4 regions of the Paenibacillus sp. FSL R5-0713 genome follow, and region 2 is predicted to be linked to each of the others. Evidence: predicted binding sites of a transcription regulator. Region 2 holds the regulator's gene; each other region holds the start of a gene.
What was found. The regulator LexA, encoded in region 2, represses DNA repair genes until DNA is damaged. The targets are predictions, from matches to a motif close to CGAACATATGTTCG.

Region 1 (4,202 bases), 1.4 Mb from region 2:
GTCCCCTTTGACCTGATTCCATTTTTTTCGTCCGGCACTCAATGCAGTCTCAAATTCCGCATCCGCACTGACACCTTCCAGCGCTTCAACAATAAGATCATTGGCAATGCCCTTTTGACGGAGCTCTTGCCTTATCCACAGTTTTCCCTTCCGCTTGCCCTCCATACGCTGTCTTGTCCATTCCTTCGCAAATAGGTCATCATCCACCAAATTCTCGCGCTCAAGTCGATCCAGCGTCTCTTCAATTAAAGGAGCAGCAAACTCTTTTTGACGAAGTTTCTGACTCAACTCATGTCGTGTACGCGGCTTATGCTCCAAAAAACGCAGAGACTGTGTATACGTCCGCTGTCGCTCGTCAGCTACAATGATTTCTTCCAGATCCTTCTTCATAAACGAATTGCCTTGAGTCATCCTGTATTTAATCATTACATCTTCAAGAACCGTTATGGAGTGGATGCCAAAAGTGATTCGATAACGAGCTTGCCTGTGCTTTGTCCGTTCTACACGTGTAATTATAAGTTCTTCGTTGTCCGGAAATTGGGATAGGCCATCCTGTTCTGCTTCTTCATATAAATCCTCGTCATGTTGATCCATTCAGGTCTCCCCTTTCACATCATTTTTATTCTGACTACGTCAAGCACATCTTCACATAAAGAATGCTAATACAAAAGGCCGGGAACTCAGCCCGGCCTTTATCTACACAGTAGCGTGCCAACAGCCCCTGTCCACTGGGACAGGGGCTGTTGGACAGGGGCTGTTGGACAGCAAGAGCAGTCCCACTACAATCAACTTATCCAGATTGATCCAAGCTCAATCAGATAAGTTTATGGAGCCCAGTGGGAAACACCCTCAGGGCCTCCCAGCAAGGGAGGCTTTGAGAGATTACTCGTTGATTTCAAACAATTCTTGTTCTTCTTCTGCTTCTTTTTGTTGCTCTTCACTTGTTGGCGCAGGAACTGCGGTAGTCAAGTTACTAGCTACCCGAATTTTTTGTTCAATGATTTCAGCAATATCTTTATGCTCTTTCATGAACTGCTTCGCGTTCTCACGGCCTTGTCCTAAACGCTCACCTTCGTAAGAGTACCAAGCACCACTTTTATTAACGATGTCCAGCTCAGTACCAATATCAATGATACTGCCTTCTCTCGAAATACCCTCACCATACATGATATCCACTTCCGCTTGTTTAAACGGAGGTGCCACTTTGTTTTTCACAACTTTAATACGAGTACGGTTACCAATCATGTCATTGCCTGATTTGATACTCTCAATACGACGTACATCCAGACGTACCGTAGAATAAAACTTCAGAGCACGACCACCAGGTGTTGTTTCCGGGTTACCAAACATAACGCCGACTTTCTCACGAAGCTGGTTGATGAAGATTGCGATTGTTTTGGATTTGCTGATTGCACCAGACAATTTACGCAACGCCTGAGACATCAAACGCGCTTGCAAACCAACGTGTGAATCACCCATTTCGCCTTCAATCTCTGCTTTTGGAACCAATGCAGCTACAGAGTCAATAACGACGATATCTACTGCACCACTGCGTACAAGAGCTTCTGCAATTTCCAGCCCTTGCTCACCCGTATCTGGCTGAGATAGAAGCAATTCGTCAATGTTAACGCCCAATTTACTTGCATATTGAGGATCAAGAGCATGCTCAGCATCGATAAAGGCTGCTTGTCCACCAACACGTTGTACTTCAGCAATCGCATGCAATGCGACAGTTGTTTTACCTGAAGATTCAGGTCCATATATTTCAACAATACGGCCTTTAGGCAAGCCGCCTGTTCCTAATGCAATATCCAAAGCCAAGGAACCACTGGGAATAATTTCCACATTCATATGAGTGGACTCACCCAGTTTCATGATGGATCCTTTACCAAATTGCTTCTCTATTTGACGGAGCGCCATATCAAGCGCGGCACGACGGTCTGACAATAAGCTCACACCCTTTACTGTTTATAAGATAATGATACCTTGTTTTAACACGTTTGCCAAGCTTTTTTTCGAACATACATTCGTTTTTTTTGTAAAGGCCGAGGCGCCTCTTCCTCAAAGAAACTTTCCATTAAACAGAAAAAAGAACCGTAAACAAGGCTGTAAAGCCTAATTCTGCGGTTCTTCCGTCTTCCTTAATTATACTTCTTTAGAGCTTCAAATGCAATCGAAGCTATTAACTAATCAATCCATCGCCACAAGTTTTTTCCATAGGCGATAGAGAATCGCTTTGGTTGAACGAATGCGGACAGTCTCGCGATTACCATTAATACGCAGCTCATGAATTTCCGTCTCTTTTCCACGTTCAGCCAGAGCGATGAAGACAAGTCCGGGTGGCTTGCGTTCCGAATATCCCGGTCCAGCTACACCGGTAACAGCCAAGCCAAAATCAGCATCGCCAATCATGCGGATCTGCTCAGCAAGCACTTTTGCAACCTCAGGACTTACCGCTCCAGGTGCATCTTCACCTTCCAGATAATCATGAGGCACATTTAGCAGCTTTTCCTTAATCTCATTGGAGTAACAAACAATTCCACCTTTGAGCATTGAAGCACTTCCCGGTACAGAAGTCAGACTTTGCATGACAAGACCTCCTGTACAGCTCTCAGCAGCGCTAAGCGTCAGCCCCATGTCAGACATCATGGTTACAATTGTGTACTCTATAGGCACATCCTCGTTCGCGTAGAGATGTTCTGTCAAACGCTCCCGAATCTGAACCTCCATCGCATCCAGCTTCAGCTTCGCCTCTCCTTCACTCGCAGCCTTAGTGGAGACACGTACCGTAACTTCGCCTTCGCTCGCGTAAGGAGCAATTGTAGGGTCTGTCTGCGCGTCAATCAGATCCAGCAGTCGATCCTCCAGAGCAGATTCACCGATACCTGCGAATTTGAGCATTCGGGAATAGATCGGCATTTCTTCTGTAAGCACATGCTGGAACAGCCAAGGCTTGACTTCCTGTTCAAACATTGGAATTAGCTCTTTGGGTGGTCCAGGCATCACAACATAATGTTTATCATTATCAGAAATCGCATTTCCTGCCGCAAGACCCGTTTCATTGGCCAGAGGTGTCCCACCCTCAATAACAATTGCCTGACGTCGGTTATTCTCTGTCATGTCCACATTACGATCTCTGAAAAAGCTCTCAATTTTATCCATCGCCATTCGATCCGTATGCAGTTTTCGGTTAAGAACAGCTGCGAGCGCATCCTTGGTCAGATCATCTTGAGTGGGTCCGATGCCACCGGAAAATAAAATAACGTCAGCACGGCCCTGTGCAATGCGAATAGCTTCACTAAGTCGGTTCAGGTTATCCCCAACCACCGTTTGGAAATATACATCGATCCCCATCGCAGCCAATTCACGGGATAGGTATCTGGCATTGGTATTGACGATTTGTCCAAGCAGTAGCTCTGTGCCAACTGCAATGATTTCTGCCTTCATTGAGCATCCTCCTGTACATGTGGTGAGTGATCAAAGGGCAATAGGATAATTTCCTATTGCCCCTGACCCAATGCTTCCTTCATGATTACCCATTTTTAGAACCAACTATTATGCTTTTGTTAAATGAAGCAGGTTTTTGTTTTTGATAAAGTAATCGATACCCGACCAGATGGTAATAAGCGCTGCTGCCCATACTGCGATAATATCGACGTGAATACCCGTGTATGAGAACGGGAAATTGTTCAACAGCAACAACACAATTGCCACAATCTGCACTACCGTCTTCAGCTTGCCCCAGGCACTCGCAGCAACAACCGAACCATCCAGCAATGCGATTTGGCGCAAGCCGGTAACTGCAAATTCACGACTAATAATAACCACTGCAATCCAGGAATCCAGCTTGCCCATCTCCACGAGCGAGATCAAAACTGCAGTAACCAACAGCTTGTCTGCGAGCGGATCAAGCAGTTTTCCCAGATTGGTAACCATGTTATTTTTCCGCGCAAGGTATCCGTCGATTCCATCTGTGCTTGCGGCGATGATAAAAATAACAGCAGCAATCAGTTGATTATACGGAAGCGAAAAGCTTCCAAGCTGCAACGGCTCTGGATAAAATGGAAAATCCACGAGCAGGAACACCATCAAAAAAGGGATTAAGCAAATTCGTGCAAGCGTAATCCGGTTGGGTAAATTCACAAGACGCCCTCCCTCATATCCTCCATTACTCCAAACAATCATCATAATCCCGTTATCAT
Region 2 (4,202 bases):
GCTGTCTCAAATGAATCAGCCCAACCAGTTTTAGCGAATGCAGAGCTGGAACCGAATGCTAATAGACAAGCAGTTGCCATAACAGAAATAGAGAATTTTCTTAATCTTTTCATATTCAAACCTCCCAAATATACTAGAACCAATAGAGTAAGATTCTGTTTTAAGTTGTTATTTGAAAATTAAAGATATCGAGTAGAGTTCAAATAATTAGGTCGGCCAACCATGGTTAAATATACCATATAAGATTACTATTTGTAAATAATACAGTTGTAAAATGTTGGATTTATGGATATTCTTTTGAAATGCTAATTTTGACTAATTGATAGAAATGATTTATTTAGCATGCTTTTTATCGAACTAATAGGTTTGGGTGATAATAAGATAAATATACATATAAGACATTAAGATATGAAAAATGATTTCCTCCCGGTAGCCTTATGTAGGTTCGGGTACCTATCTAGTATTTGATTATAGAGGAGTAGTAGAAGCGTAGCGCACACTATCCATTAAGAACATGGAAAAGAGAAAAATTCGTGATACATTCGAGTAAAAGATTCAAAAATAGGCCGGCTTCTTTGTTTACTATGCAAACAAAACCAACACAAAACCACAAGTCATTGAATTAGAGAAATTACTTCTCCACGTCCGCAGAGTTATCGGCAATTAGGACATATGATCTCTATGTTGACATTGCGTCAGATCTACAAGGCTACATCCATCTCTTTAGATCTCAGTACATATAATCTTCTGGAGAAATAAAGATGAATTCTAATAATACCCAATAATTCGCTATAGTCAATGGACACTTACATTAAAAAAAGGGTAGCTTTCTCATATCTTGAAAACGCCTACCAAATTTCAGAAATTTTCAAATTAATGTTTCAATATTATGTTGATAGTTTCATATAGAAGAGGTATACTTTAATTGAATTTTGAGCAATTTAATTTTAAATAATTAATTGGAGATGTTAATATGGATCAGGCAAAACAATTGGTGACAGAACAACGTACATTTTTTTATACAGGACAAACTAAAAATATCGAGTATCGGATTAATGCACTTCAACAGCTTAGAAAAGGAATCGAAAAGTATCAGCAACGGATTCAAGATGCACTTCGGGCGGATCTGAACAAATCCGAGGCCGAAGCTTACGGTTCCGAGATTCGCATTGTTCTGGGTGAATTGGATTTTGCATTAGAACATCTGGAGGAATGGGCTGCGCCAAAACAAGTCCCAACCAATTCAGCTATGCCGGATGGGGTGAGCACCATTTACCCTGAACCATACGGAGTGGCTCTTATTATTGCACCTTGGAACTATCCTTTCCAACTGGCGTTTGGTCCACTGATTGGAGCAATTGCAGCCGGTAACTGTGCAGTTATCAAACCTTCTGAATTAACACCAGCCGTATCTCGTCTGACGTATGATTTTATTCAGGAGATCTTCCCTCAGGAGTATATTGCCGTTATGGAAGGGGAAGTCGAAGCCAGCACAGCATTGTTGAAAGAGAAGTTTGATTATATTTTCTTCACAGGCAGTACGGGTGTTGGTCGCATTGTTATGAAGGCGGCTGCGGAGCACCTGACTCCTGTAACTCTTGAATTAGGTGGTAAGAGTCCTGCTATTGTCCATAGTGACGCAGATCTGAAGCTGGTAGCTCAACGTATTGTTCGTGGTAAGTTCCTGAATGCAGGGCAAACATGTGTTGCTCCGGATTACTTGCTTGTGCATGAACAAGTTCATGCTGAATTAATTAATCTGATTGGCGCAGAGGTCAAAGATAAATTTGGGGATGATGTGTTACAGAATGCTGATTTCCCGCATATTGTCAACGCGCGTAACTTTGATCGGTTGTCGAAATTTCTTACAGATGGCAAAACGCTGATAGGTGGACGGTCTGTGCGTGAGCAGTTGCTGATTGAGCCGACTGTACTTGGAGATGTGAACTGGGATTCACCTGTCATGCAAGAAGAGATCTTTGGTCCGATTCTTCCCGTATTTACGTACAGCGACCTGAATCCCGTGCTGGATGAGATTGTTCGCCGGCCAAAACCATTGGCACTATATCTCTTCACACAGGATGAGCAACTACAGGATCAGGTGTTGAATCAAGTTTCCTTCGGTGGGGGATGTATTAATGACACGCTTTCTCATATGACTTCGCATTATCTTCCGTTTGGTGGTGTAGGAGAGAGTGGTATGGGCTCATATCACGGACAACAGAGCTTTGATGTGTTCTCACATCACAAGAGTGTTCTGAAACGCAGTGAATAATTAGCAGATAAAACAATATAAACATAAAAAGAGGTTGTCCTGTTCATCAGGGCAACCTCTTTTTGTATTCAGTGTATTGCATCTAGTTTTGTTACTCAGGTTAGTTATTAATGAATATCTCGGAAAAGGCCAATGACTTTACCCAGAATACTAACGTGTTTCAAACGTAAAGGCTCGAAGGTCGCATTCTCCGGTTGAAGGCGAATATGATCTTTCTCTTTATAGAACGTTTTCACTGTAGCTTCATCGTCTTCAGTCATTGCCACTACGATATCACCGTTATCAGCAGTTTGCTGTTGACGGACAATAACGTAATCTCCGTTAACGATTCCTGCTTCCACCATACTATCTCCGACTACCGAAAGCATAAACACTTTCTGTTCACCTACATAATGTGTAGGAAGAGGAAAGTAGTCTTCAATGTTCTCGGTTGCAGTAATTGGAACCCCGGCTGTAACCTTACCAACGACAGGAATACGTGCAACGCTATGAGCAAATTGATGAGAATGCTCAGATTCTTCCTGGCTCAAAAGCTCAATGGCTCTTGGCTTGGTAGGGTCGCGTCGGATCAAACCTTTTTTCTCCAGGCGATCCAAATGTCCATGTACTGTTGAGCTGGAAGCCAGTCCAACAGCTTCACCAATTTCCCGTACGGAAGGAGGATACCCCTTCAACCGGACTTCATTTCGTATAAATTCCAGAATTGCCTGCTGCCTGCTGGATATCTTCGACATACCGTATCAACCCCATTTTAGTAACGTTTGGGAAAATTATAACATAGAACCTCCGTTCGTACAAACATAAGTTCTAAATAAAATGGCATATAATCAGTGTTTTTTAACTTATAGAACCGAATTTGTTCAAAAGTGAGAGCAAAATACTGCAAATGCTTCGCAGAAGGGTTTGAATTAAGATATTTCTCCTTTAAAAAATAAGCGAACAATTGTTCTAAAAATCTATTGAACAAAACAAGTGTTCGTGTTATATTGATTTCAATAGATAGGAACAAACGTTTGGAGGCGGGTATTTAATGAGATATTCAACTTATCAAAGTATTTATGAACCGATGAATTCGGAACTGGTGAAGTCTAACATAGGGAACTACAAGAAGGTTTTAGCGCGTTTCAAGATTTCTTCATGGATATTAAAGGTAGCCATCACTTCTTTGATTATATTTATTGGATGTAGCACTGTATTAACGGTATTTGCTGGCAATGAGAATGATGTTCTGCCTGGAGGAAAGATAGCCGTTTCACAAGGAGAAACATTATGGAGTATTTCCTTGGAACATAAACCGACTAATATGGATACACGTATATATATAGAAGCAATTAAGAAAGTGAATCAACTTCAAGCGACTTCGATCCAAGTGGGACAAGTACTAACTCTACCGCAATTCGCAGAATAAAAGCACATCAATGAGAGTTAACGCGTGTCAGCTTGACAAGCAGCCTTTATCATGGCAAAGTTAATATGACTTTGTATTTTTGGAGGGGACAAGCTTGGATATAGATAGTCTGGTAGCACGTATTAACGAATTGGCTCGTAAGCAAAAGTCCACTGGATTGTCGGAGGAAGAACTTGCTGAACGTGCCGAGCTAAGAGAGATTTATTTGAGTAATATTCGCAGCAATTTCAGACAACAACTGGATACCATTGAGATTGTTGATGATGAGAATGACAAAGGCCACCAAGGCAAACTCAAACACTAACGAAACCTAATGATATCATTATGATATTTAGGTTTCTTCCTGTTATTCTGAGTATGCAATTTATAGGGGGAAATGTTGGTTTACAGTTATGTAAGCCGATACAAAGACACATAAGGGGGATTCTCATGTCGCGTTCGTTCGAGAGAACGGTTAAGAAAAATTCCAAGCAGTTAAATCAGCAACGCAAAAAAAGTGGTCAGCCAATCACAGGTACA
Region 3 (4,202 bases), 740 kb from region 2:
GCGCTCGCCTTTATCCCCGGATTTTCCTTTTTAAAGAAAGGGAATCGAAAAATCTGGGGATAACAGTGATCAGAGGAACAATTCGTCGCCGTAGCGTCTCCTTTGCACCAAACCTATCTTTTCAACTAACTATGAAAGAAGTGGATCTACCTTGCCATCAGTTACACTCGAACGCAGTCGCAAAAAGCGGCTTGAACATGCACATCCATGGATATTTAACAACGAAATTGCCTCGGTTGAAGGAAACCCGGAGCCGGGAGATCTGGTCAATGTATTGAACCATCAAGGTCGCTATCTGGCGACAGGTTATTACAATCCCGCATCTCAGATCATGGTAAGGGTTGTAGCTTATCAACCCCTGGAGTCCGAAAAGATGGATACGGCGTTCTTTGTAGCGCGTTTTCGCGATTGCTTGCGTCATCGGGAACGTTTTATCCAGGATGGAGAAGCGTACCGTCTCGTTTATGGGGAAGCTGATTTTCTGCCCGGATTGATCGTTGACCGATTCGGTAGCATCCTCGTTGTACAGTTGCTTACACTTGGCATGGATCGTTGCCGTGAAGCCATCGTTCAAGCACTCATTGAAGTGATGCAGCCTGAAGGCATATATGAGCGCAGTGACGTCTCAATTCGTGAACTGGAAGGTTTGGAGCAGACCAAAGGTCCACTGTATGGAGAATGCCCAAGACATGTCACCGTTACCGAGAATGGACTACTCATTAAAGTCGATATCGTGGAAGGACAGAAGACAGGTTACTTCTTCGACCAACGTGAGAATCGTGCAGCGATCGAACCGCTTATGAAGGGTTGGGGCTATAAGAGTGGAATCACACTCCAAACGACTGAGCAGGACGGCACAGAGCAGCTCTTGCCTGTGAATAAAAGCGGTAAGGTAGTTACATTCCCTTATTGGGATGGTGCCACCGTACTGGAGTGCTTCTCACACACGGGCAGCTTCACGTTAAATGCTTGCAAATATGGAGCCAAGAAAGTGACTTGTCTTGATATATCGGAGCATGCCATTGAAAGTGCACGAACGAATGTCGAACTGAATGGTTTCACCGACCGTGTCGAATTCGTAGTTGCCGATGCATTCCAGTACTTGCGTGAACAAGTGAAAGGACTGGATGAACGTACTGCACGTGCGCGTGCTGGCGAACAAAAAGTAGATACTTCCAAAGCGCTTGCAGCTGGCGGTAAAACGTTTGATGTAGTGATCCTCGATCCCCCAGCGTTTGCCAAGACGAAATCAGCAGTCAAAGGCGCATGCCGTGGATATAAGGATATCAACCTGCAAGGAATGAAACTGGTCAATGAGGGCGGATATTTGGTAACCGCCAGCTGTTCATACCACATGCGTCCAGACCTCTTCCTGGATACGATTGCTGATGCAGCGGAAGATGCTGGCAAAGTGCTTCGTCTGATCGACTGGAAGGCAGCCGGTAAGGACCACCCGCAAATTTTGGGCGTGGATGAAGGACATTACCTCAAATTTGCTATTTTTGAGGTGCGCAGCAAAAAGAATTAGAGGAGTCTCTTTTTACTTTTTTTAATCCTTTCGTGAGATAAAGTGAAGTTTAAATGAATGATACTTTCGGTTAGAGTCCACAGTGTGAACAGCTGCGGGCTTTTTGCTGTTTTGCCGTGTTAACGGAGAGAATCTCCGGTTTTACCGGATAGTGGCAAACGTATGTTCCGAACCAAGTCAGATATGTTATACTGGGAATTAAAATCTTGTACGTGTGGTTTGGAGGATTAGACATGTCCGTTCGTTTTGTTATTGGCCGGGCAGGCAGCGGCAAAAGCTCGCTGATTACCCGGGAAATTACATCCTTACTTCAAAAGGAGCCGCAAGGTAAACCTTTGATTTTACTCGTTCCCGAACAGAGTTCCTTTCGAACAGAGCAGGCATTGGTGTCTTCTGGAGCAATTAAAGGTACCATGCGTGCAGAAGTGCTCGGCTTTCGCCGATTAGCTTACCGCATAATGCAGGAAGCAGGCGGTTCTGCTCGTATTCCAATCGGAGCCGAAGGCAAAAAGATGCTGCTCTATAAGGTCATCCAGCGTCGTAAGGAAGAATTGAAGCTGTTTGGTGCATCCGGCAGCCAGCTGGGTTTTATAGGCGAATTAAATGACTTATATAGTGAGTTTAAACGTTATGAAGTTGATCCATCTTTGCTGGAAGAAGGGTTGTCTGGAGGGTATACCTCATCCTCTTCGCCAATTCTGGAGGACAAGTTGCATGACTTGAATCTGATCTATCGTGACTATGAACAGGAACTGACCAATTTATATATTGATGATGAAGATACGTTGACCGAACTGACAGAGCGCCTGTCTGAAAGTACATTGCTGCAGGATGCTCAGATCTGGATTGATGGTTTTCAGGGATTCACGCCACAGGAGATGAGTGTGATCGGTCGCCTGATGTTGCAGTGCTCTTCCGTGACGATTGCACTGACATTGGATCGTCCATATGATCACGGCGCACTGCCTGGAGAACTGGAACTGTTCTATCCAACGGCAAGTGCCTATGCGCGTTTGAAAGGGATGGCTGAAGAACTGGGTGTACCGAGCGATATCACCGTGCTAGATTCGGAGATTCCACCTAGATACAAGGATCGTCCGGGACTTGCTCATCTGGAGGCTGGTTTTGACCGCCGAATTCGTTGGAAAGGTGATGGTACTGATTCAGGAATTCGCCTAGTTGCAGCGGAGAACCGACGAGCTGAGATGGAGGGAGCACTCCGTGAGATGCGGCGTCTGGCGCAAAACGAAGGTGCGCGTTATCGGGATATGGCAGTACTTGTTCGTCAGTTGGATACCTACGCTGATATAGCTGAACCGCTATTCAGGGACTATGGTGTACCTGTCTTTCTGGACCGCAGAAGAAATGAACTTCATCACCCATTATCCGAATTTATCCGTTCCGCACTGGATATTGTTCGGCGCCACTGGCGTTATGAGGATGTATTTCGCTGTGTCAAAACGGATCTGCTGCTTCCGCGTGATGGTTCCATCACTCGTGAAGATATGGACCAGCTTGAGAATTATGTGCTGGCTTGTGGTATTCATGGGTATCGCTGGACTGACGGCAAGCCGTGGAAGTATGTACCCAGCCTGTCGCTGGAAGACAATGGTCAGGATGGCCGTAGTCGTGGACGGGACCAAATGCTTTCTTTAATGGAGCGTTGTCGAGCGGTCATTACAGATGCCTTGGGTGCTTTTGAGAAACGGATGAAAAAAGCAAAGACAGCCAAAGCTCAATGCGAGGCACTATACAGACTGCTGGAAGAGGCCGAGATTCCATGGAAGCTGGAACAGATGTCTGCTGAAGCTAAGACTCAAGGTGACCCAGAACGGTCGAGAGAACATCGGCAGATGTGGGGAGCTGTGCTGGATCTATTGGATCAGATGGTAGATATGATGGGCAATGAACGGTTGGATATCACTCTGTTTGCCGGGATGATTGAGACCGGATTAACGGAACTGAAGCTGGGTCTGGTACCACCCGCACTTGATCAGGTATTGGTTGGTTCCATGGACCGTACACGTCTTCAGGATATCAAATACGTATTTATCCTTGGTGCAGTTGATGGTGAATTGCCAGCTGTACCTCAGGATGATGGCGTATTAACGGAACTGGAGAGAGCGTTATTGACGGAAAGAGGTGTAGCGCTTGGACCAGGTGCAACGAGGCAAATGTTGGATGAACGTTTTCTGATCTATACGGCACTTACAGCGGCAAGCAACCAATTGTGGTTGAGTTACCCGGTTGCTGATGATGAGGGAAAAGCACTGCTTCCTTCCGAAATTGTCCGCCATGTACGGAAAATGTTTGGTCTACAAGAACAGCCATTGCTTGCCCAACCACCGGTTGTGAACTCGGAAGAATCCCATTGGTCGTATGTCACCCATCCGGGTCAGAGTCTGTCTGCGCTCATTGGACAATTGCGTAAATGGCGTCGCGGAGAAGACATCCCTGAAATGTGGTGGGCGGTCTACAATTGGCATGTATCTCAGGAGACAAGCAGACCTCAGCTGGAACGGTTGATGGGATCAATCTTTTATCGTAATCGGGCATTGCCACTACGTACAGCCACCAGTCGCAGACTGTATGGCACAGAGGTGAGGACGAGTGTTTCACGAATGGAGCGGTTCGTAGCTTGTCCGTTCTCCCATTTTGCCTCGCATGGGCTGCG
Region 4 (4,202 bases), 390 kb from region 2:
CGTAGCCATATGAACATTACCGGCATCAACGGCGACGATATGGGACCAATCGCTTACATCACATTGACCGTATTTATTATCACCCACGGCTATGACTGTTCCGTCAGATTTAAGAGCGACGGTATGACGGCGACCTGCCGCTACAGTACAGTTACGGAACCCTTTTGTCTTAAACACTGCTACCTTCCGTGAATTGTAGTCCATAACTTTCCTCCCCTCCACCCATTAAAATCCTCCGTTGTTCAACGGTGAGTCACCAACGTACTACTCTTATTCAACGTTGTATTATAATACTCCTGGCTGTCAAGATAACGGAACCATGCCATGCTATCCAGATATGTTGATACCATTCCTCTGAAGGATAAATTCTTGTTTCGGGACGGAACAATATGGATAAATGTGTCTATCTGTATGTATCTGTATGTAACTGAATCGTGAGTTCTCTCATTTTATATGGTTAGTATGCCAATCACAAAATTTGAGACAAAAAATACCGACCCTTCAATTTCAAAGGTCGGTTTACCCAAATCGGGAGAAGAAAACAATGGTTATAGCTGTATTATATCCACCCTATGCCGTTATATACCGTATTCTGCTCTAACTCTATGTTTATCTTGGCATATCAGTAATATCAACGCTCATATGTTCAGTAAGCATTAAGGTCACATCCACTTTCACTTTGCTCCACAATAGAGTCATTTTGTGAAGGTAACCTCTTACCGAATAATTTACTGTTAAACTCAGCTCGGATCTCTCCCCTTCAATGATTTTTATATGATGTTCCTTTAAACTTTGTTTTGACTTGTACATCTCTAAAGCAATTTTCTTTTGGGTACCGTCCAGGTAATCAATATACACCGATTTCATCTTAAAGTTTGAAGCGTATATTTTATGCTTATCTACCTCCAGAGCACCTAAAAGATACGGAAGCTCAACCAGCCTCTTGACGAGTGCAAGTTCCTCAGAAGTTTGTCTCACCGTACACACCTCCTCCTTCTTCAAACTTTACAGTGACCAGTTGATCAAAATCGACCCATTCAAATCCATTATCCATTTCAATTTTTATTTTTTTTCCAAAGGCACTGACTGAAGTGACGATCCCGTGTATATACCGGTTGCCTGACTCATGAAATACTTCAAAGGTGGCTTGCAACGTATAGTTGAGGGACATATCTATATGTTGAGCAATAATCTCCCACTCATCTTCATGAATCAGAGGTTTCGCTTGAACATGAATTTGAGTACGATGCTGTATAATTCGTTCTTTATGTTGTGGAAGCATCATGCGGCTCGATTCCCATAATCCATTGGCCTCCAGTTTTTTGCTCATTTGTAATGCCCCCCAATTTTAGAAGCTCGATCGATCGCTTGGCCCGCAGCCGTAATGGAGCTCGCTCGAAGAATGGCAATGTCGCCATATCGATCCTTGATGTTGTCCATCACCTGATCAATGGCTCGTTTCTGCTCTTGATCATCGAAGAAAGATAGTTGATATGTATCCGCATTGGATAATTGAGATAGGGATACGCCTACACGGCGCACAGGTTGCCCATCCCAATGTTGATGGAATATGCGTTTGGCTATTTTGCACACATCAACGGTTATGTTTGTAGGATCAGACAGTTTAACCTGCCTGTGAAAACCCGTTGGGTGATCAAAATCTGCTCCCGATACACTCACAGATATGACACTACCCATCAGCCCTTTTTTACGGGCTCTTCTGCACACTTCTGTACAGATATCGAGAATAACCACTTCAATCTCCCATGCTTCTGTGAAATCTCTGGGCAGGGTCATTCCGTTTCCGATATCCTTTTGTGTATTGTGTGTGTTGACCGTTACCGGCGAATTGTCGAGTCCATTGGCAACCCTCCAGATGACTTCTCCATTAACACCCCATTTGCTTCTTAATTTGGAAAGAGGCGTATTCGCCAGGTCTTTAATGGTTCGGATACCCATCTTCCAGAGATGTTTTTCCATTCTTGAGCCAATCCCCCACATATCGCGGATGGGCTTATCTCCAATGTGAAGATGTAACTCCTCTTTCTTTAAGTGAAAAATGCCACCTTCCGCTTTTTTAGCAATCATATCGCAGCACAATTTACTGATAATTTTGTTTTCACCAATGCCCGCTCTGGCGTAAACCCCTGTTTCGTTATAGATTTTGTCTTGAATTTGTTTGGCCAAATCGATTGGATCATTACCAAATAAATGCATAGACCCTGTAAAATCAGCGAATAATTCGTCTATACTGTATGGCTCAACCAGATCGGTGAATTCCTCAATAATGGACATGATTTGGGTGGAAACTTCAATGTATTCTTGCATGTGAGGTCTGACAATGATCAGTTCAGGGCACTTCTGAAGAGACTGCCAGAGTGGTTCTGCGGTAGATACCCCCTTAGCTTTGGCTAATGGACAAGCGGCAAGAATAATGCCAGAACGTCTTGCTGGATCGCCTGCAACGGCGAGAGGTCTATTTTTGTATTGGGGCATTTTTGCCTTTTCGACTGAAGCATAAAAACTCTGCATATCAATGAGCATGATGGTTCGCTGCTTAGTCCACACTGAAATCACTCCTGTACATTTAAGAACGTATGTTTGTATATATTATAAACCGAACATGTGTTCTTTATGCAAGAGGTAAATATTTATATTTGGCATAGGACCAAGTGAAGGATTCAGATCATACTAGGTTACGCTCGCAAAAAAAGTCGCTAAATTAGCGACTTCAACGGGAACATTCTTATCCTTTATGAAATTTCCAGATGCAATAGCGGGAACGGATTACCAGAACCATCGAATTCGGAGCGTCCGATCTGTACAAACCCCATTTTGCTATAGAATTGTGCAGCTCCAGGATTCTGTTCGTTGACATCCACCTTCAGGTGGCGTCCTTTGATCTTGACAGTATGTTCGATCAGCAGACGACCAACTCCCTGTCCATGCTGACTTGGATCGACGAATAACATCTCAATAAAGTTATCTTGCAACCCGATAAAACCGACAGGCTGATGTTCTTTATCTAGAGTTTCCCACACCTCGACTTGCCGTTCCTGTAATACTTTGTTTACCACATCCCGATAGAATTGAATGTGTTGTTCCTCCAAAAATGTATGTGTTGCTCGAACAGCTCTCTCCCAAATCTGAACCAGTCGTTCCTGATCTTGCTCCCGATATGATACAATATCCATCTCAATCTCTCCAGTCTTTCTTTAGGGCGTGTCTCAAAACTCGCTGAAGTGCATCTTTCACCGCCTTTTCGCCCCCTGCTGCGTCACTTTCCCTTGACGTGCCCCGGCACGCCTGCAGAAAACTTTCTTGCTTGGAACGAAAATTCGGCAAAATCTGCTCCCTTCGGAGTTTTCAGACACGCCCTAGTTAATTTAAATCACTGTTTCTTGCTTAGCTTTTCAATAGCCAGTTCTTCCTCTGTTACGAAGAATATATCGTTCCCCATGTTGCTTTCATAGATAAAATCTCGAAGACTTTTGCTGGTATAACCGGAAAAATCACCAATGATCGCAATTTTGGTCTGGTAATTGATGAACTTTTGCAACACTTCACCTGCCAGCCGTGTTTTCAGATCAAAAAACACTTCACTGACAGCAGATTTGTTAACTATAATACGGTGACAATCGGCTTCATATTGAACCGTAGCCATAAGATCGATAGCGGATTGAACATCGGTAATTAATTCTTCATCACTCGTAACGTAAGCAATAGATACTCCATTTTCATTTATTTTTCTGATATTCATGTCTTCTTTTCCCTCATTCCTTATATTGAAGAACCCAATATCTTGATCCAGGTTCACCTTCTTCTACAATAGCTTTCCAGCCTTGTTTTTTATAAAATGTGAGTGCTTTATGATTATCCGAGACACATTTTAATGTGACAGGCATTCCCAGTTCGACCACGGATTGCTGAAGTAACTGTTTTCCCACCCCTTTGCCGGCAGCACTTGGGTGCACAAACAAATTATGAATAAAGCGGTCAGGTACATATAGTGACGCAAATCCAAGTACTTGATCGTTGTCCTCTGCCAAAAGAATCTGTTCTTCCGATGTATCCCGGTCAAAATCGTCTAGTCTCATCTCATCGGCACTGGCCCAGTGAAAGCTCTCCCGCCGGGAATCCAAATAAATATGTCTCAATTGTGGATAGTCTGCAATACGGGCTTCTCTAATGATCATCCGATC

Region 1: recA (recombinase RecA) is a predicted target of LexA. The motif match lies at 2,017-2,030, and genes of this name have one in related genera.
Region 3: addB (helicase-exonuclease AddAB subunit AddB) is a predicted target of LexA. The motif match lies at 1,684-1,697, and genes of this name have one in related genera.
Region 4: MKZ12_RS16085 (DNA polymerase IV) is a predicted target of LexA. The motif match lies at 2,591-2,604, and genes of this name have one in related genera.

The regions. Positions count from the first base shown of each region.
Region 1 is NZ_CP150229.1:2,554,244-2,558,445, reverse strand. It holds gene MKZ12_RS11670 (regulatory protein RecX) at 1-594, opposite strand, end outside; gene recA (recombinase RecA) at 883-1,947, opposite strand; gene MKZ12_RS11660 (competence/damage-inducible protein A) at 2,191-3,447, opposite strand; gene pgsA (CDP-diacylglycerol--glycerol-3-phosphate 3-phosphatidyltransferase) at 3,556-4,143, opposite strand.
Region 2 is NZ_CP150229.1:3,999,803-4,004,004, reverse strand. It holds gene MKZ12_RS17730 (hypothetical protein) at 1-113, opposite strand, end outside; gene MKZ12_RS17725 (aldehyde dehydrogenase) at 974-2,275, shown strand; gene lexA (transcriptional repressor LexA) at 2,383-3,009, opposite strand; gene MKZ12_RS17715 (LysM peptidoglycan-binding domain-containing protein) at 3,306-3,683, shown strand; gene MKZ12_RS17710 (DUF896 domain-containing protein) at 3,778-3,987, shown strand; gene MKZ12_RS17705 (hypothetical protein) at 4,113-4,202, shown strand, end outside.
Region 3 is NZ_CP150229.1:4,744,535-4,748,736, reverse strand. It holds gene MKZ12_RS21160 (class I SAM-dependent rRNA methyltransferase) at 152-1,528, shown strand; gene addB (helicase-exonuclease AddAB subunit AddB) at 1,762-4,202, shown strand, end outside.
Region 4 is NZ_CP150229.1:3,610,491-3,614,692, reverse strand. It holds gene MKZ12_RS16100 (chromosome condensation regulator) at 1-204, opposite strand, end outside; gene MKZ12_RS16095 (hypothetical protein) at 610-978, opposite strand; gene MKZ12_RS16090 (YolD-like family protein) at 962-1,330, opposite strand; gene MKZ12_RS16085 (DNA polymerase IV) at 1,327-2,544, opposite strand; gene MKZ12_RS16080 (acetyltransferase) at 2,754-3,200, opposite strand; gene MKZ12_RS16075 (DUF4180 domain-containing protein) at 3,392-3,760, opposite strand; gene MKZ12_RS16070 (GNAT family N-acetyltransferase) at 3,774-4,196, opposite strand.